Regions from separate parts of the Rhodococcus pseudokoreensis genome, predicted to be linked through region 1. Evidence: riboswitches for the same ligand, from Rfam matches in the RefSeq annotation. Region 1 holds a riboswitch; the other holds the start of a gene.

The links. A riboswitch is a leader RNA that binds a small molecule or an ion and turns the genes downstream of it on or off. The one in region 1 is predicted to bind glycine.
Region 2: another riboswitch for glycine. It lies ahead of gcvP (aminomethyl-transferring glycine dehydrogenase); the one in region 1 lies ahead of gcvP (aminomethyl-transferring glycine dehydrogenase).

The regions. Positions count from the first base shown of each region.
Region 1 is NZ_CP070619.1:5,271,969-5,281,565, reverse strand. Features, by position in the region: gene lipA (lipoyl synthase) at 1-953, opposite strand, end outside; glycine riboswitch at 1,248-1,339, shown strand; gene gcvP (aminomethyl-transferring glycine dehydrogenase) at 1,462-4,416, shown strand; gene gcvT (glycine cleavage system aminomethyltransferase GcvT) at 4,413-5,528, shown strand; gene gcvH (glycine cleavage system protein GcvH) at 5,567-5,971, shown strand; gene glyA (serine hydroxymethyltransferase) at 5,968-7,236, shown strand; gene JWS13_RS29250 (L-serine ammonia-lyase) at 7,239-8,621, shown strand; gene JWS13_RS29245 (carboxyl transferase domain-containing protein) at 8,681-9,597, opposite strand, start outside.
Region 2 is NZ_CP070619.1:7,968,144-7,977,740, forward strand. Features, by position in the region: gene JWS13_RS41685 (DUF881 domain-containing protein) at 1-67, shown strand, start outside; gene gcvH (glycine cleavage system protein GcvH) at 110-514, shown strand; gene odhI (oxoglutarate dehydrogenase inhibitor Odhl) at 812-1,336, shown strand; gene ftsR (transcriptional regulator FtsR) at 1,333-2,073, shown strand; gene JWS13_RS41705 (bifunctional nuclease family protein) at 2,223-2,696, shown strand; gene JWS13_RS41710 (MerR family transcriptional regulator) at 2,977-3,597, shown strand; glycine riboswitch at 3,667-3,790, shown strand; gene gcvP (aminomethyl-transferring glycine dehydrogenase) at 3,965-6,817, shown strand; gene JWS13_RS41720 (metallophosphoesterase) at 6,874-8,028, opposite strand; gene JWS13_RS41725 (substrate-binding domain-containing protein) at 8,025-9,597, opposite strand, start outside.

The DNA.
Region 1 (9,597 bases):
TGTGCGTGCAGGCGGCCCGCCCGGTAGGACGACCGGACGAGGGGTCCGGACAGGACGCCGAGGAATCCGATCTCGCGGGCCACCCCGTCGAGCATCACGAACTCCTCCGGTTTCGCCCACCGCTCCACCGGATGATGCCGGGCCGAGGGCCGCAGGTACTGCGTGATCGTGATCAACTGGCAACCGGCGTCGTGCAGGTCCCGGAGTGCCTGGATCACCTCGTCCGTGGTCTCCCCCATCCCGAGGATCAGGTTCGACTTGGTGATCAGACCGTCCTCCCGCGCGCGCGTGATCACGTCGAGGGAACGCTCGTAGGTGAACGCCGGCCGGATGCGACGGAAGATCCGGGGAACGGTCTCCACATTGTGCGCCAGTACCTCCGGCCGGGTGTCGAACACTTCGCGCAACTGTGCGGCGTCGGCATTGAAATCCGGGATCAGCAGTTCGACGCCGGTGCCCGGGCACAGTTCGTGAATCTGCCGGACCGTCTCGGCGTACAGCCAGGCGCCGCCGTCGGGCAGATCGTCACGTGCCACACCCGTGACAGTGGCGTACCGGAGGCCCATGGTCTGCACCGATTCCGCGACCCGCCGGGGTTCCCCCCGATCGAGGGCCGCGGGACGTCCGGTGTCGATCTGGCAGAAATCGCACCGCCGGGTGCACTGGCTGCCGCCGATGAGGAACGTGGCCTCGCGGTCCTCCCAGCATTCGAAGATGTTGGGACATCCGGCTTCCTGACACACGGTGTTCAGGTTCTCGCGCTCGACGAGGGCGGCGAGGTCCCGGTATTCGGGACCGGTCCGCATCTGCACCTTCATCCACGACGGTTTGCGTTCGACCGGCGTCTGGGCGTTGCGGACTTCGAGGCGGAGCAGGCGCCTGCCTGCCGGGGCGAGCGGAGCGACGGGGGATGGTGCCGGGGCGGCCGGAGATGTTTCAGAGGTTGTAGTCATGGAGGAACTCCTACGACCGGACGAGACCGATCGGTATGCGACGACCCCCGGCAGCGCGGCACGGGGGAAAGTGAAGGGGAAGGCGAGCACACGACGACAACCGTTGCACTCGAGGCTGTCTGGGCTCTCATCGATCGGCGTGTGCGGTCACGTCCGAGCGAGGATCAGTCGAGGATGCCAAATGACGAGGCGTTTTGGCAAGATCGTCGCCGCTTGGCGACCGCGAAGGAATCCGGGGGAGACAAACCCGCAACGCCTGTGTACTGTTTGGCCAACCACAACTGAAGACGCCGTTGACGCGCAGCGGGAGAACCTCCTTTTCGGAGGCGCCGTAGGAGCAACTTCCTCCCCGGGAATCTCTCAGGCCCCAGTACCGCAGCGTAGAGGCAACTCTGGAGAACAGAATCGGCCGTAAGGCCGGTACTTACCGAAGGTGAAGAGCACGCCGCGCAAGCGGTACGCCCAAACTCTCAGGTTTCAGGACAGAGCGGGGAGGTGCCCCCTGTCGATGTCCGGTGCGGTCCGGACTCAACGAAACCGGAGTCACCTCGTGTCAGTCGAATCCCGTCACGCGCATCGCAGCGCGCCCCTCACCAGCGATTTTCCGTCACGCCACATCGGCCCCGACGCTTCCGCCAGCCAGCGCATGCTCGGCGCTCTCGGTTACGACACGCTCGATCAGCTCATCGATGCCGCGGTGCCTGACCAGATCCGCAGCGCGGAGGCCATGGACCTGCCGGTGGCGCGGTCCGAGCAGCAGGTGCTCTCCGACCTGCGGACGCTGTCGGAGCGCAACGAGACCCGCGTCCAGATGATCGGCCTCGGGTACTACGACACCATCACGCCCGCGGTTCTGCGCCGCAACATGCTCGAGTCGCCGGCCTGGTACACCGCGTACACGCCGTACCAGCCGGAGATTTCCCAGGGCAGGCTCGAGGCGCTGCTGACGTTCCAGACGGTCATCGAAGACCTCACGGCCCTCCCCCTCGCCGGTGCGTCCCTGCTGGACGAGGCCACCGCGGTGATGGAGGCGGTGCTGCTGATGCGGCGCGCGAACAAGGCGAAGTCGGGGACGCCCCGCGTGGTCGTCGACGCGGACTGTCTGCCGCAGACCCTCGCGGTGGTGCGCGGCCGAGCCAAGTCGGTGGGCATCGACGTCGAGGTGGCGGACCTGACCGGCGGACTCCCGGACGGTGACCTGTTCGGCGTCGTGTTCCAGGCGCCCGGCGCCAGCGGGCACGTGCGCGATCTGGCCCCGCTCATCGCCGCCGCCCAGGAGCGCGGTGCCCTGACCACGGTCGCCGCCGATCTGCTGTCGCTGACGCTGCTGACGCCGCCCGGTGAGCAGGGTGCCGACATCGCGGTGGGATCCGCGCAGCGTTTCGGTGTGCCGCTGTTCTTCGGTGGGCCGCACGCCGGTTACATGGCCGTGCGCGGCGGGCTCGAGCGCATGCTCCCCGGCCGGCTCGTCGGCGTGTCCGTCGACGTCGACGGGAAGACCGCCTACCGGCTGGCACTGCAGACCCGCGAGCAGCACATCCGGCGCGACAAGGCGACCAGCAACATCTGCACCGCGCAGGCACTGCTCGCGAACGTCGCCGCCATGTACGCCGCCTATCACGGTCCGGAAGGGCTGCGCGCCATCGCGACTCGAGTCCACGGACATGCGACGGCCGTCGCGGGCGGCCTCCGCACGGCGGGACACTCGGTGGTCCACGACAGCTTCTTCGACACCGTGCTGGTGCACGTTCCGGCCGGGGCCCGCGACGTCGTCGACCGCGCCGACCGCGCCGGCATCAACCTGAGGCTGGTCGACGCGGACCACGTCGCGATCGCCTGCGACGAGTGCACCACCGACGAGATCGTCGACCGCGTCCTGTCCGCGTTCGGCGCGCGAGTCGAGAAGGCAACGGTCTCCGCGCTGCCGCAGTCACTGCTGCGCACGTCGAACTACCTGCAGCACAACGTGTTCCACGAGCACCGGTCCGAGACGGCGATGCTCCGCTTCCTGCGCGCGCTGTCGGACAAGGACCTCGCACTGGACCGCACCATGATCCCGCTCGGCTCGTGCACGATGAAGCTCAACTCCGCCGTGGAGATGGAGCCGATCAGCTGGCCCGGGTTCGCCTCCATCCACCCGTACGCCCCGGTCGAACAGACCAGCGGCTACCTGCAGCTCATCCGCGGCCTCGAGCGGTGGCTCGGTGAGATCACCGGATACGACCGGGTGTCGTTGCAGCCCAACGCCGGATCGCAGGGCGAGCTGGCCGGACTGCTGGCCATCAACGGCTACCACGAGAGCCTCGGTGACCACGGACGCGACATCTGCCTCATCCCGCAGTCCGCACACGGCACCAACGCCGCGTCCGCGGTGCTCGCCGGCATGCGGGTGGTGGTGGTCGCGACGGCGTCCAACGGCAACATCGACTTAGGCGACCTGCGCGCGAAGATCGCGGCACACGAAGGCAAGATCGCCGCGATCATGCTCACCTATCCGTCCACCCACGGCGTGTACGAGAACGACGTGCGGACGGTGTGCGATCTCGTGCACGAGGCCGGCGGCCAGGTGTACGTCGACGGCGCCAACCTCAACGCGCTCGTCGGCCTGGCCCAGCCCGGGAAGTTCGGCGGCGACGTGTCGCACCTGAACCTGCACAAGACGTTCTGCATCCCGCACGGCGGCGGCGGCCCCGGCGTCGGACCGGTCGCGGTGCGCAAGCATCTGGCGCCGTTCCTGCCCGGCAACCCGCTCGGCGGAGACCAACTCGGCACTCCGGTATCGGCGGCCAACTACGGCTCCGCCGGCATCCTGCCCATCACGTGGGCGTACATCGCGCTGATGGGCCCGGACGGACTGACGGAGGCCACCAAGTCCGCCGTGCTGGCCGCCAACTACGTCGCGAAGTCGCTCGACGCGCACTTCCCCGTCCTGTACACGGGACCGTCGGGTCTGGTGGCGCACGAGTGCATCCTGGACCTGCGTCCGGTCACGAAGGCGACCGGCGTGACCGCCGAGGACGTGGCAAAGCGGTTGATCGACTACGGTTTCCACGCTCCCACCCTGTCGTTCCCCGTCAGCGGCACGCTGATGGTGGAGCCCACCGAATCCGAGGATCTGGCCGAACTCGACCGCTTCATCGAGGCAATGATCTCGATCCGCCGCGAAATCGACCTGGTCGGCGAGGGTGTGTGGCCGCTCGAACGCAGCCCGCTGCGTCAGGCCCCGCACACCGCGGATCAGGTCACCGCCGACAACTGGGATCTGCCCTATCCGCGGCACCTGGCCGCCTTCCCGGTCGCGTCGCTGCGTGCCGGCAAGTACTGGCCGCCGGTTCGCCGCATCGACGGCGTCCACGGCGACCGCAACCTCGTGTGCTCGTGCCCCGCGCCCGAGGCCTTCGAGAACACCACCGACATCAATTCCCCGGCCTTCGCCGAGACCCCCGAGGAGGCCTTCGCATGACCCTCACCACGACGCCCACGTCCCCGCTGCTCGGCGAGCACAATTCTCTCGGAGCGCATTTCACCGACTTCGCCGGCTGGCAGATGCCGCTGAAGTACGACAGCGAACTCGCCGAGCACCACGCCGTCCGCACGTCCGCCGGACTGTTCGACCTCTCACACATGGGTGAGATCGCCGTCACCGGAACCGAATCCGGCGCACTGCTGGACTACGCTCTGGCCGGCGAGCTGTCGAAGATCGGCGTCGGCCGGGCCAAGTACTCGCTCCTGTGCAACGCGGACGGCGGCGTGATCGACGATCTCGTTGTCTACCGGCTCGCCAACGAGCACTTCCTGGTGGTCGCGAACGCGTCGAACGCCCCGGCCGTGTACCGCGAACTGGCGGCGCGCGCCGAAGGTTTCTCGGCGAAGGTCGACGACCAGTCCACGGAGACCGCGCTGATCGCGGTGCAGGGACCGGCAGCACAGGACATCGTGCAGTCCCTCGTTCCCGCCTCGCAGGTGGAGACCGTCGCGGAACTGAAGTACTACGCGGTCACTCGCGCGGTCGTCGCCGGCATCGACGTCCTCCTGGCCCGCACCGGTTACACCGGCGAGGACGGCTTCGAGCTGTACGTGCCGAATGAGCAGTCCGTGGCGTTGTGGCGCGCGCTCCTGGCCGCCACCGCGGCGCGTGGCGGCGTCCCCGCGGGTCTCGCGTGCCGCGACACGCTGCGGCTCGAGGCCGGGATGGCGCTCTACGGGCACGAACTGACGCTCGACACGAACCCGTACGAGGCCGGTCTCGGCAAGGTGGTCCGGCTGAACAAGGAGTTCGTCGGCCGCGACGCCCTGCAGGCGTTGTCGGAGCAGGCCCCAAAGCGGGTGCTCGTTGGCCTTGCAGGCACCGGGCGCCGCGCCGCCCGCGCCGACTACACCGTCCACGACGCGACCGGCGGAGCGCCCGTCGGCACGATCACGTCCGGCGCCCTGTCTCCGACACTGGGACATCCGATCGCGCTGGCATTCGTGGACATCGCGTTCCGCGAGCCCGGCACCGAGCTGACCGTCGACATCCGTGGCAAGAAGGAACCGTTCGTGGTCACCCCGTCGCCGTTCTACCGCCGTTCCTGAACCCTCCCCCTCCCTTCAGCCCCGAAAAAGGTACAACCATGTCTTCAGCAGCCTTTCCCGACGACCGCAGCTACACCGACGACCACGAATGGGTCCTGATCGCGCCGGGCGCCGAACTGCCCGACGAGCCCGTCCGCGTGGGCATCACGTCCGTCGCCGTCAACTCGCTCGGCGAACTCGTCTTCGTCGATCTGCCGGAGGTCGGGACGACCATCGTCGCCGGCGAATCGTGCGGCGAGGTCGAGTCCACCAAGACCGTCTCCGAGCTGTACCCGCCGGTGAGCGGCCGGGTGACCCTGATCAACACTGCCGCCGTCGACGACCCCGGCCTGGTGACGTCCGACCCGTACGGGGAGGGCTGGCTGTTCGCCGTCCAGCCGTCCGCCGCCGGAGAGCTCCTCACCGCCGCCGAGTACGCCGAGAAGAACGGAGCGAACGCATGAGCGTCCTGAACCGCGACCTCGCGGACTTCGACCCGGACATCGCCGCTCTGATCGGCAAGGAACTCGAGCGTCAGCGCACCGGCCTGGAGATGATCGCGTCGGAGAACCACGCGCCGCTCGCGGTCATGCAGGCGCAGGGCTCGGTGCTGACCAACAAGTACGCGGAGGGCTACCCCGGGCGCCGCTACTACGGCGGCTGCGAGCACGTCGACTCCATCGAGCAGCTCGCCATCGACCGCGTCAAGGCCCTCTTCGCCGCGGAATACGCCAACGTGCAACCCCATTCCGGCGCCACCGCGAACGCGTCGGTGATGCACGCGCTGATCAAGCCCGGCGACACCATCCTCGGCCTGTCCCTCGCCGACGGCGGCCACCTCACCCACGGCATGCGGCTGAACTTCTCCGGCAAGCTCTACAACGTGGCAGCGTACGGGGTGTCCGAGAAGGACTACCTCATCGACATGGACGAGGTCGCGAAGGCGGCGCGTGAACACCGGCCGCAACTGATCATCGCCGGCTGGTCGGCCTACCCGCGCCAGTTGGACTTCGCCCGGTTCCGGGAGATCGCGGACGAGGTCGGCGCCTACCTGATGGTCGACATGGCCCATTTCGCCGGCCTCGTCGCCACCGGGTACCACCCGTCCCCGGTGCCGCACGCGCACGTCGTGACGTCGACGACCCACAAGACGCTCGGCGGCCCCCGCGGCGGGATCATCCTGACGGGCGACGCGGCGATCGCGAAGAAGATCAACTCGGCAGTCTTCCCCGGCCAGCAGGGCGGGCCCCTCGAACACGTGATCGCCGGTAAGGCAACGGCATTCAAGATGGCCGCCGAACCCGAGTTCGCCGAACGCCAGGAACGCTGCCTCGACGGGGCGAAGGTCCTCGCCGAGCGCCTCAGCCGTCCCGACGTGAAGGAAGCCGGAATCAGCGTCCTCACCGGCGGCACGGATGTGCACCTCGTCCTCGTCGATCTCCGGGACGCCGATATCGACGGGCAGCAGGCCGAAGATCGCCTCGACGCGATCGGAATCACCGTTAATCGCAACGCCGTTCCGTTCGACCCGCGGCCGCCGATGGTGACGTCCGGCCTGCGGATCGGCACGCCGGCACTCGCGGCGCGCGGTTTCGGCCGGGACGACTTCGTGACGGTCGCCGACCTGATCGCGCAGGCCCTCGTCGCTGCCGAAGGTACCGACACGTCGGCACTCGCGGCCCAGGTCCGGGCTCTCGCCGACAAATACCCCCTCTACCCGGAGCTGTAGGGATGACCATCAGCGTCTTCGACCTCTTCTCCGTCGGCATCGGCCCCTCCAGTTCGCACACGGTCGGGCCGATGCGGGCGGCGGGGACGTTCGTCGACGACCTCGGCGCACTCGGCGTTCTCGGGGACGTCGCCGATGTCCGTGTCGACCTGTACGGTTCGCTCGCGGCCACCGGCGCCGGGCACGGAACCATGTCGGCGATCCTCCTCGGCCTCGAAGGGTATCGGCCGGAGACCATCGCCACCGAGGAGATGGAGACGCGGCTCGCGGCGGTGCGGGCGAGTCGGCGGATCCGCGTCGCCGGCACGGTCGAGATCCCGCTCGCCGAGGACGAGATGGTGCTGCATCCGTTGACGGTGCTGGATTTTCACCCCAACGGGATGACCCTCACCGCTACCGCCGTCGACGGTCGCGAACTGCACGCTCAGACGTACTTCTCGATCGGCGGCGGATTCGTCGTCACCGGCGCCGAACCGGCGGTGTCCTTCGGCGCCGGCGCGAACTCGCTGTCGTTCGGGTCGGCTCGCGAATTGCTCGAACTCAGTGAGCACTACGGGCTCGGCATCAGCGAGGTGATGCTCGAGCACGAACGGACCCTCCGGCCCGAGTCGGAGGTCCGGGAGCGACTGCTGCACATCCGGGACGTGATGGTCGAGTGTCAGCAACGCGGCATCAGCCGGGACGGGTATCTGCCCGGCAATCTGCAGGTGCGCCGACGCGCCCGCGGCTGGTACGAGCGACTGAACGCGGAAGACCCGCACCGCGATCCCGCGTTCGCCGAGGACTGGGTGAACCTGGTGGCCCTCGCCGTCAACGAGGAGAACGCGTCCGGGGGGCGGATCGTGACCGCCCCCACCAACGGCGCAGCCGGCATCATCCCGGCGGTACTGCACTTCGCGCTGCACTACACCCCGGCGGGGAAGGCGGATCCGGACGACACGTCGGTGCGATTCCTGTTGGCGGCAGGCGCAATCGGATCCCTCTACAAGGAGCGGGCCTCGATCTCCGGGGCCGAGGTGGGCTGCCAGGGCGAGGTCGGCTCCGCGGCGTCGATGGCCGCCGCCGGTCTCGCCGAGATCCTCGGCGGCACCCCCGCGCAGGTGGAGAACTCGGCGGAGATCGCGATGGAACACAGTCTCGGTCTGACGTGCGATCCCATCGGGGGGCTGGTGCAGATTCCGTGCATCGAGCGCAACGCCATCTCGGCGGGCAAGGCGATCAACGCCGCCCGGATGGCACTGCGCGGCGACGGCACCCACCGCGTCAGCCTCGATCAGGTGATCGAGACGATGCGGGCCACCGGCGCCGACATGAGCTCGAAGTACAAGGAGACGTCCACCGGTGGTCTGGCCGTCAACGTGTCGGTGAACCTCGTCGAATGCTGACGCGGGACCACCTCATGGACGCGATGCCGGGGATCCGATCGGGATCCCCGGCACCGCGGTCATGCGGGTGCGGGTTGCAATAGACCGATCCGGTCGAATCGCGCCGCACGTTCGGAGAGTCGCTGGGTGGTGTCCGCCGCATCGAGGAGCGCCAGCTCGCGGTGGAGCACCGCACCGACCCGGGTGCAGAATGCCGTGGATTCCTCGGCAGCGTCGGGGAATTCGGGGATCACCTCGTCCACGATGCCGCTCGCGAGGAGATCGGAGGACCGGATGCCCTGCCGGGCGGCCATGTCCGGCGCGTGCGCGATGTCGTGGTGCAGGATCGCGCTCGCACCCTCGGGCGGCAGGGGTGACAGCCAGCCGTGCTCGGCCGCGAGCACCCGGTCGGCCGGAATCAACGCGAGCGCGCCGCCGCCGGTGCCCTGCCCGAGCAGCAGGGAGATCGTGGGAACGTCGAGCGAGACCATGTCGGCGATGCAGCGCGCGATCTCGCCGGCGAGCCCGCCCTCCTCGGCCTCCTTCGACAATGCCGCTCCCGCGGTGTCGATGACGGTCACCAGCGGCAGGTTCAGTTCCGCCGCCAGCCGCATTCCCCTGCGCGCTTCCCGCAGGGCGGCCGGGCCGAGCGGCGACCGCGTAGTCTGCCCGCGGCGGTCCTGCCCGAGCAGGACGCAGGGCATGTCACCGAATCGGACGAGCGCGAGGATCAGACCCGGATCGATCTCCCCCTGACCGGTTCCGTTGAGCGGAAGCACATCCGAGGCGGAATGGAACATCACGTCGCGTACCCCGGGCCGGTCCTCACGTCGCGAAGCCAGCACCGACTCCCACGCGGGGACGTCCGGCAGACTCTCGCGCACGACGGGGTCGGCGGGCGCCGGCCGGCCACCGCGGCTGGACGTGATGATGCGCAGCGCGCGGTCGACGATCTCGGCGAGCTGTTCCGGCGGCCGCACCGCGTCGATGAGTCCGT
Region 2 (9,597 bases), 2.7 Mb from region 1:
GCAGCAGGTCACGATCTCCGCCTTGCGGGAGGCGAAACCTCGCCAATACGCTCAGCCCGGAAATTGATCTTCGCATCCGCCCGCGGATTGCCATCGAAAGGAAGCCACTGTGAGTGAGCTCGAAATCCCCGCCGATCGTCGGTACACCGCCGAACACGAGTGGGTCGAGCGGACGGGGCCCACGACGGTGCGCGTCGGCATCACCGATTTCGCGCAGTCCCAGCTCGGCGACGTCGTGTTCGTCCAGCTTCCGGCCGTCGACGAGGACGTGACGGCGGGCGAATCGTTCGGCGAGGTGGAATCCACCAAGAGCGTCTCCGACATCTTCGCCCCGCTGACGGCGAAAGTCGTTGCCGCCAACGCTGATCTGGACGGCAACCCGGAACTCGTGAACTCCGCGCCCTACGGGCAGGGGTGGCTGGTGGAACTCGGCGTCGACGACGAGGCGACCCTCGACGCCGCACTGGCCGAAATGCTGGACGCCGCCGGGTATGCAGACATCACGGCAGGATAATTTCCCGCCGAACACGCGAAGCGGTAATCGGATAGTTTCGGAAGGTGCCGACAGCCCGGAAAACGGGGTTGCCGGAGAAATCCGCTGTCGGAATACCGGTTCGTAATGTACTGGCGGCCTGTCTCACTACACGCACCGGCGTGCGCAGGGTACGGTCAATGTTGAACGCATGTGCCGTGTCGGGGCGCAGGTCCGTAGTTTGAATGTGATCGTGGGAGTTTGCACAGAAGTTAATGTGCACGGGAACCGAATTATGTAGTACCGAGTGGCATTGCGTAGTCCAGCGAATCTTGCTGGATGATCGAACTAGGAGGAGAAACGGTGAGCGAGAACGGCAACGACGCGGTCTATGGGGAGACGCCGGCGGAAACCACGTCGGTCTTCCGCGCGGACTTTCTCAATGAGCTCGACAACTCCTCGGCAACCCAGGCTCCGGAGGCTCCGGTGTCGGGTGTGGAGGGACTGCCCGCGGGCTCTGCTCTGCTCGTCGTCAAGCGTGGACCGAACGCAGGGTCGCGCTTCCTGCTCGACCAGCCGACGACGTCCGCAGGACGGCATCCCGACAGCGACATCTTCCTCGACGACGTCACCGTCAGCCGTCGTCATGCGGAGTTCCGCCAGGAGGACGACGAGTTCCAGGTGGTCGACGTCGGCAGCCTCAACGGCACCTACGTCAACCGTGAGCCGGTCGACTCGGCAGTCCTCGCGAACGGCGACGAGGTGCAGATCGGCAAGTTCCGGCTGGTCTTCCTGACCGGACCCCGGACCACGGCCGGTGGGTCGCAGATCGGTGAGACGTCAGCTGGTGCGGGTAGCCAATGACCGCGGTGCGGCAGCAGCAGGCGCATTCGGGGATGTCGATCGGCTCCGTGCTGGATCGACTGCGCCCCGATTTTCCTGATGTGACGATCTCGAAGATCCGATTCCTCGAAGCCGAGGGTCTCATCAGCCCGCAGCGCACTCCCTCGGGGTATCGGCGATTCTCGATCGCCGACACTGAACGACTGCGCTACGTCCTGACGGCGCAGCGCGATCAGTATCTGCCGCTGAAGGTCATCAAGGAGCAGCTCGAGGCCATCGACAGAGGTGTGGCCACGGTCGGCGCAGGCGATTCTTCGCCGCGCCGGCCGCGCGCGCTCACCGTGGCCCCGGGAGAGGTGTCCCCGGAGGAATTCCGCTCCGACCGCGAGGTGCGGATCAGCCGCGACGACCTGATCTCCCGGGCCGGGATCGACGAGAAGTTCCTCGTCGAGCTGACCCGGGGCGGCCTGGTGGTTCCCGGGCCTGCGGGGTTCTTCGACGAGGATGCGGTGACCCTGGCGCGCACCGCGAGAGCGATGTCCGAATTCGGACTCGAGGTGCGGCACCTGCGGGCGTTCAAACTGGCCGCCGACCGCGAGGCCGGGTTGGTCGCGCAGATCGCCGGGCCCGTCGCCAAGGGCCGCGACGCCGGCGCACGGGATCGCGCCGAGGAGATGGTGCGGGAACTGGCCGCGCTGTCTCTGACGTTGCACACCTGCCTGGTGAAGTCGGCCGTCCGAGGTGCGCTCGATCGGTGAGGTGAGTTCGCCGGCGGTCCCACCTCGGAACTTCCCAACGACGCTGCGCTCGAACGGCTGTACGGTCGAAGAGCAGACACGAATCGAATAGAATCCTGGTACGGCATTGTGTGCCGCGGACGGACCATTGCAGGGTGGAGGCAGACGCGATGAGCGAAATGCACGTGATCGGAGTTCGTGTCGAGCAGCCCCAGAATCAACCTGTCCTGCTGCTGCGGGAAACCGACGGCGAGCGGTACCTGCCCATCTGGATCGGGCAGACCGAGGCCACCGCCATCGCACTCGAGCAGCAGGGTGTCGAGCCGGCGCGTCCGCTGACCCACGACCTGATCAAGAACCTGATCGAAGCGTTCGGCCGCACTCTGAAGGAAGTCCGCATCGTCGAACTCCGCGAGGGCACGTTCTACGCCGACCTGGTGTTCGACCAGAACACTCGCGTCTCGGCCCGCCCGTCCGACTCCATCGCCATCGCACTGCGCATCGGGGTCCCGATCTTCGCCGAGGAATCGGTGCTCACGGAGGCCGGGCTGGTCATGCCCGACGAGCGTGAGGACGAGGTCGAGAAGTTCAAGGAATTCCTCGAGTCCGTGTCGCCGGACGATTTCAAAGCCACCGACGGCTAGTTTCTCCAGCGGAAGAGCCGCCGGCGCAGTAACGGTTGAGGTTCTTCCGGCGCGTTGCGTTGACCCGGTCTCCTCGGAGTCATAGCGTTCGGTGCAGTGATTTTCTGCCCTGCAGATTGTATCGGGCGTACGCTGAGTAGGTTCAGGGTACGGACTAGCTCGATGTCACTGGTGGCGCTTGCGCCGCTCGATGTGCTGCGGATTGCCGCGGACACTGGCGACGCGCGTCACAGGCGCACTGATCGTCGGGTTCAGTGCAACATGCGAGAGGGAGTAGTCAGTGGGAGATCGGCCGCAGGAGAATGCGCTGAATCTTGCGCCCGGCGACAACGTTGCCGAGTCCGAGTTCAGCTCCGAGGAGATCCAGCCGGGCCTCTTCCCGGACGATTCCGTGCCCGACGACCTCGTCGGATACCGCGTCCCCATCGCCTGCCAGATCGCGGGAATCACCTACCGCCAGCTCGATTACTGGGCTCGCACATCCCTCGTGGTGCCGTCCATCCGTGGCGCGGCCGGGTCGGGCAGCCAACGGCTGTACTCGTTCAAGGACATCCTCGTCCTCAAGATCGTCAAGCGCCTGCTCGACACCGGAATCTCCTTGCAGAACATTCGCGTGGCCGTCGACCACCTGCGTAAGCGCGGAGTGCGGGACTTGGCCAAGATCACACTTTTCTCGGACGGGACGACGGTCTACGAGTGCACGTCGGCCGAGGAGGTCGTCGATCTGCTCCAGGGTGGGCAGGGTGTGTTCGGTATCGCGGTCAGTGGTGCAATGCGCGAACTGACCGGCACCATCGCCGATTTCCCCGCAGAGCGCGCCGACGGCGGCGAGAGCGAGCAGAGCCCCGAGGACGAGCTGGCGTCGCGGCGCAAGAACCGCGCGAGCCGCAAGACGGGCTAGGCCGCAACCCCAGGAGCGCGGCGCTGGTGGCGCCGCTCTCTGAGCTCGTGACATAGACTGGCGGTGCGTCGACGCCGTGCGGGAGAGTTCCGGGCACTGCATGCACAGCAGCATCGTGTGTGCGGGAGTTCGGGCGCCGAAGGAGCAACACCTCCCCGTCAATCTCTCAGGCAAACAGGACCGTGCGGGCTCCGACGCCTCTGGAAAGCGGTGGGAGCACCCACCCGCCCACGGGGAAAGGGCCGTCTTCACACGTGAACGACGGTACCGAATCTCTCAGGCGCTCGACCCGAGCAGGCGACAGAGGGGGAGGGACGTTCCGCAGAGCGGGGCGTGTCCTGGTCCTCCGAACTGCTTGGGAGTTGTCGTGATCGACGCTGGAAGCCGTACATTCGCCGATCGTCATGTCGGCCCGAACGCTGCGGAACTCGCGCACATTCTCGAACTGGTCGGGGCCGATTCGCTGGACGACCTCGCGTCGAAAGCCGTTCCCGCCGTCATCCTGGACGGGGTCACGGGTGGGATCGCCGACGGCCTCGACGCCCTGCCCGCACCGGTCTCCGAGCACGAGGCGCTCGCCGAACTGTCCGCACTCGCCGCGCAGAACACCGTGGCGACGTCCATGATCGGGCTCGGCTACTACGACACCCTCACCCCGCCGGTTCTGATCCGGAACATCATCGAGAACCCGGCCTGGTACACGGCCTACACGCCGTACCAGCCCGAGATCAGCCAGGGCCGCCTCGAGGCCCTCCTCAACTTCCAGACGATGGTCGCCGACCTGACCGGCATGGAGGTCGCCAACTCGTCGATGCTCGACGAGGCCACCGCCGCCGCCGAGGCGATGACCCTGCTGCGCCGGGCGAGCAAGAGCAAGTCCCCGCGGTTCGTCGTCGACGCCGACCTGTTCCCGCAGACGCTGGCCGTCGTCGAGACCCGGGCCGAGCCGCTCGGCATCGAGATCGTGGTGGCCGATCTGTCCGCAGGCCTGCCGGACGGCGACTTCTTCGGCGTCCTCGGGCAGATGCCCGGCGCGTCCGGCCGCATCGCCGACTACACTGACGTGATCGCCGCAGCCCACGAGCGCGGCGCACTGGTCGCAGTCGGAGCGGACCTGCTGGCGCTGACTCTCCTCACCCCGCCCGGCGAGATCGGTGCCGACGCCTGCTTCGGCACCACCCAGCGGTTCGGTGTCCCCATGGGCTTCGGCGGCCCGCACGCCGGCTACCTGGCCGTGCACACCAAGCACGCACGCCAGCTCCCCGGCCGCCTGGTGGGCGTCTCCGTCGACGCCGACGGCGACAAGGCCTACCGGCTGGCGCTGCAGACCCGCGAGCAGCACATTCGCCGTGAGAAGGCGACCTCGAACATCTGCACCGCGCAGGTGCTCCTCGCGATTCTCGCGGCCATGTACGCCAGCTACCACGGCGCCGAGGGTCTGAAGGCGATCGCCCTGCGCGTCGCGAACACGGCACATTCCCTGGCGGCCGCCCTCCGCAAGACCGGGTCCGTCGTCGTGCACGACCAGTTCTTCGACACGATCCTCGTGCGCGTCGACGGCCGGGCGGCGGACGTCGTGGCGAAGGCGAAGGACGCCGGCATCAACCTGCGGCTCGTCGACGCCGATCACGTCGCCGTCGCCTGTGACGAGGCCACCACCGACGACGACGTCGCCCACGTGCTGGCGGCGTTCGGCGGCGACGGCGCAGTGGCCCCCGAGGCGGGCACATCCGTCCCGGACGCGCAGCTCCGCGGATCCGACTACCTGCAGCACGAGGCGTTCACCCGGTACCGCACCGAAACGGCGATGCTGCGCTACCTGCGGGCGTTGTCCGACAAGGACATCGCACTCGACCGCAGCATGATCCCGCTCGGCTCCTGCACGATGAAGCTCAATGCCACCGCCGAGATGGAAGCGATCACCTGGCCCGCATTCGCCGGACTGCACCCGTTCGCGCCCACCGGGGACACCCCGGGAATTCTGCGCATCATCAAGGACCTCGAGAACTGGCTCGTCGCCGTCACCGGCTACGACGCCGTCAGCCTGCAGCCGAATGCCGGCAGCCAGGGCGAGTACGCCGGACTGCTCGCGATCCGCAACTACCACCTCAGCCGCGGCGACGACCACCGCGACACCTGCCTCATCCCGTCGAGCGCCCACGGCACCAACGCCGCCTCGGCGGTCATGGCCGGGATGCGCGTCGAGGTCGTCGCGTGCCGCCCCAACGGTGACGTGGACCTCGACGATCTGCGGGCGAAGATCGCGGACCACGCCGAGCGCCTCGCGGCGATCATGATCACCTACCCGTCCACCCACGGGGTGTACGAGCACGAGATCGCCGACATCTGCGCCGCCGTCCACGACGCAGGCGGCCAGGTGTACGTCGACGGCGCCAACCTCAACGCCCTGGTCGGTCTGGCCAGGCCCGGACGGTTCGGCGGCGACGTCAGCCACCTCAACCTGCACAAGACGTTCTGCATCCCGCACGGCGGCGGCGGCCCCGGTGTCGGTCCGATCGGTGTGCGGTCGCACCTCACACCGTTCCTGCCCGGACATCCGCTCGCACCCGAACTCGGCACCGCAGGCCCGATCTCCGCGGCCCCGTACGGCAGCGCGTCGATCCTGCCCATCACGTGGGCGTACATCCGGATGATGGGCGCCGTCGGACTGCGCCGCGCCAGCCTGACCGCCATCGCGTCGGCCAACTACATCGCGCGCCGCCTGGACGAGTACTTCCCCGTCCTCTACACGGGCGAGGGCGGAATGGTGGCCCACGAGTGCATCCTCGACCTCCGGCCGATCACCAAGGACACCGGTGTGACCGTGGACGACGTCGCAAAGCGTCTCGCCGACTACGGTTTTCACGCACCGACGATGAGCTTCCCGGTGGCGGGCACGCTGATGGTGGAGCCCACCGAGAGTGAGAACCTCGAAGAGATCGACGCCTTCTGTGAGGCGATGATCGCGATCCGCGCCGAGATCGACCGCGTCGGCTCGGGGGAGTGGACGGTGGACGACAACCCGCTGCGCGGCGCCCCGCACACGGCCGGCTGCCTGGCGGCGGAATGGAACCACCCCTACACCCGCGAGACGGCGGTGTTCCCTCGCGGCAAGGCCCGGCCGAAGGTGTGGCCCGCGGTGCGGCGCATCGACGGCGCGCACGGTGACCGCAACCTCGTGTGCTCCTGCCCGCCGATCTCCGCATTCGAAGGCGCCTGACACCGGAGGCCCGTCCCGCTTCGGCGGGGCGGGTCCCGCCTCAGTCCGTGCGCAGGTCAGTCCGCGCGCACCAGTTCGAGGATCGTGATCTCGGGTGGGGCGCCGACCCGCACGGGCGGTCCCCACGCGCCGACGCCGCGGGTCGTGTAGAGGACGGTGTTCCCGATCCGGTCGAGTCCCGCCACCGACGGCTGCTGCAACGGCACCAGGTAATTCAGCGGCCACATCTGGCCACCGTGCGTGTGCCCCGACAGTTGCAGGTCCACACCGAGGTCCGACGCTTCCAGGGCCTGTCGCGGTTCGTGCGCGAGCAGCACGACGAACGTCGACGGATCGCGTCCCGCGAGCGCGGCAGGGAGGTCCGGTTCGTACGGGGCCGGCGACGAGTAGTCGTGGATGCCCGCGATGTCGATGGCGGCGCCGCCTCGCGTGATCGTCGCGTGTTCGTTGCGCAGCGTCCTGATGCCCAGGCGGTCCCACACATCGAGCCACCGGCCACCGTCGTCGGCGTAGAACTCGTGGTTGCCGCTGACCCCGAACACCCCGAGCGGGGCTTCGAGGTCGCCGAGCGGCTGTAGGTCGGGCGCTACCTTCGCGACGGTCCCGTCCACCAGGTCGCCCGCGATCGCGACGAGATCAGGCCGCTCCGCGTTCACGAGATCGACCACGCGGCGCGTGAAATCGACTCCTCGCGCCGGGCCGACGTGCAGGTCGGAGACGAGCGCCACGCGCACACCTTCGAACTCGGCGGGAAGGCGCCGCAGCGGTACGCGGACCCGCACGATCCGTGGACGAGCGGCCTCGCGCACCCCATAGCCTGCGGCGCCGACGGCACCCACGACCACGACCGCGGTGGCGACGCGCAGACCTCGCCGACGGGACAGATCGACCTGTTCGTCGCGCCCCCTGCCGCGCTGGCGGGCGAACAGCCGGGTGAGCAGCGACACCAGGGCGACCAGGAGAAGTCCGAGCACCAGATAAAACATCGCGCCGAGCCACACCCAGCCCACCCATCCCGGTGGACGCGCCCATCCCGGATCGAAGGCTTCGCCGCTGCCCACGCCGATGACGGCGAGAACCCACAGAACGACGAGGGTCACGTCGACGACCACCGACCAGGGGCGCCTCAACCCGGTAGCCCGGACGAGCCGCCGATGAAGCCACCAGGTGACGAGCGCGAGGAAGACCGCGAAGACCAGGAGCCTCGTCACGACAGCAGCTTGCTGATCGCGGTCGGCAATGCCGCCCCGTCCGAGGACGCGACCTTCTCCAAGGACCCGCCGGTGCGATCGGCCAGCGCCTGCAACGTGTTGAGGTCGGGATTCTCGCCGATCGTCACCACGTCGATGCGGACCGGCTTCGACGTACTCGAGGCCGCGGCGACGGCGGACAGCAGATCCGCGCGCGCGACGGAATCGTCGTTGGCGCCGTCGGTGACGAGCAGAACCGAATTGGTGCGGCCCGGCGTGTATCCGTCGACCGCGCTCTTGTAGGCGGCCTCGAGCGACGTGTAAGTCGAGGATCCGGTGGCGGACGTCGCCTTGGCGAGCCGGGCGTCGAGGGCCTGCCGGCGGGTGCCCTCGGTGAATCCGCCCGCCGACAGGGGACCGGTGGCGACGACGGTCGTGTACGGCCGGGACCCGTCGAGGGTGGTGCTGTACTCCCACAACCCGAGGTTCGACGAGTCCGGGGAACGATTCACGTGGGCGGCCAGCGCCGCCGTCGTGTTCGCCAGGCGTGTCGCCGTCCCCTCGCGTTCGCTCATCGAACTGGAGACGTCGAGCAGGATGGTGGACGTGCGCGGCGAGATCGGATTCCGGATCACCTGCATCAGCTCGGCGGCAGCGGCGGCGTCCGCGGGAACCAGGGTGGATTCGAAACCGGGAAAGGCCAGCGTGGTGTCGTCGGGGCGGGCGAGCCCCTCGACCCGGAAACCTGCGTCGGCCAGGACCTGCGCCTGTTCGGGTCGACGGACGAATTCCGCGAACTGCGCGGCGGCGCGGCTCTGCGTCTCGTCGACGGACGGGCCCGCCAGGACGGCCGCCGGGTGATCTGCCACGGGTGTGGGGCCTTTCGGCATCGTTGCGGTGATGTCTGCTCCGGGTGCGTCGCGCAGGGCCTGATAGACCTGCTGTTCGGTGGTCGCGACCGCATGGATGGCGGAGGTGGCGGGGTCGCCCTGCTCGGCCAGCGCGGTGAGCGCCTCCCGCGTCGTCGCGGGTTTCGTCCCCGTCGACGCCTCGTAGCCGAGCGCCAGATCGGTGAGTGCCGACGTGACAGGAATGGAACGCGCCTGCTCTTCCGTCACCGGGCCGGTGCTGCTTCCGGTGACGGCGGCAGCGACCGCTTCGACGGCCATCTCCGTACTTTCGGCGCCGGAGCCGACGGGGAGCGCCAAGCCCACGCTGCCCCAGCCCGGTAGACCGAGAGTCGCGAGGGAATCGCGTCCTGTTTGCAGTGACGGCAAGTCCTTCCAGTCGAGCGCCGCCGTGCCCGGTGCGTTCGCGAATGCCGTCCGGACGGCGAGGACCACCGGGCTGGTCGCCAGCGGACGTGCCTCGCCGCTGATGACACCGGTCGCCGACACCTGCTTGACGGAATGCGAGCTGGACGGAATCCACAGGGCGGGCCGGGGGCCGAATGCCGCTGCGTCCCACGGGCCGTCGGGGCCCGCGGACAGGGCGTTCCGCACGGTGTCGGACGCGACGGCAGTGACCGTCGCCGAGACGCACTGGTCGCGTATCACCGGCGCCGTCGCCGTGTACTTGTCGGCGAGAGTC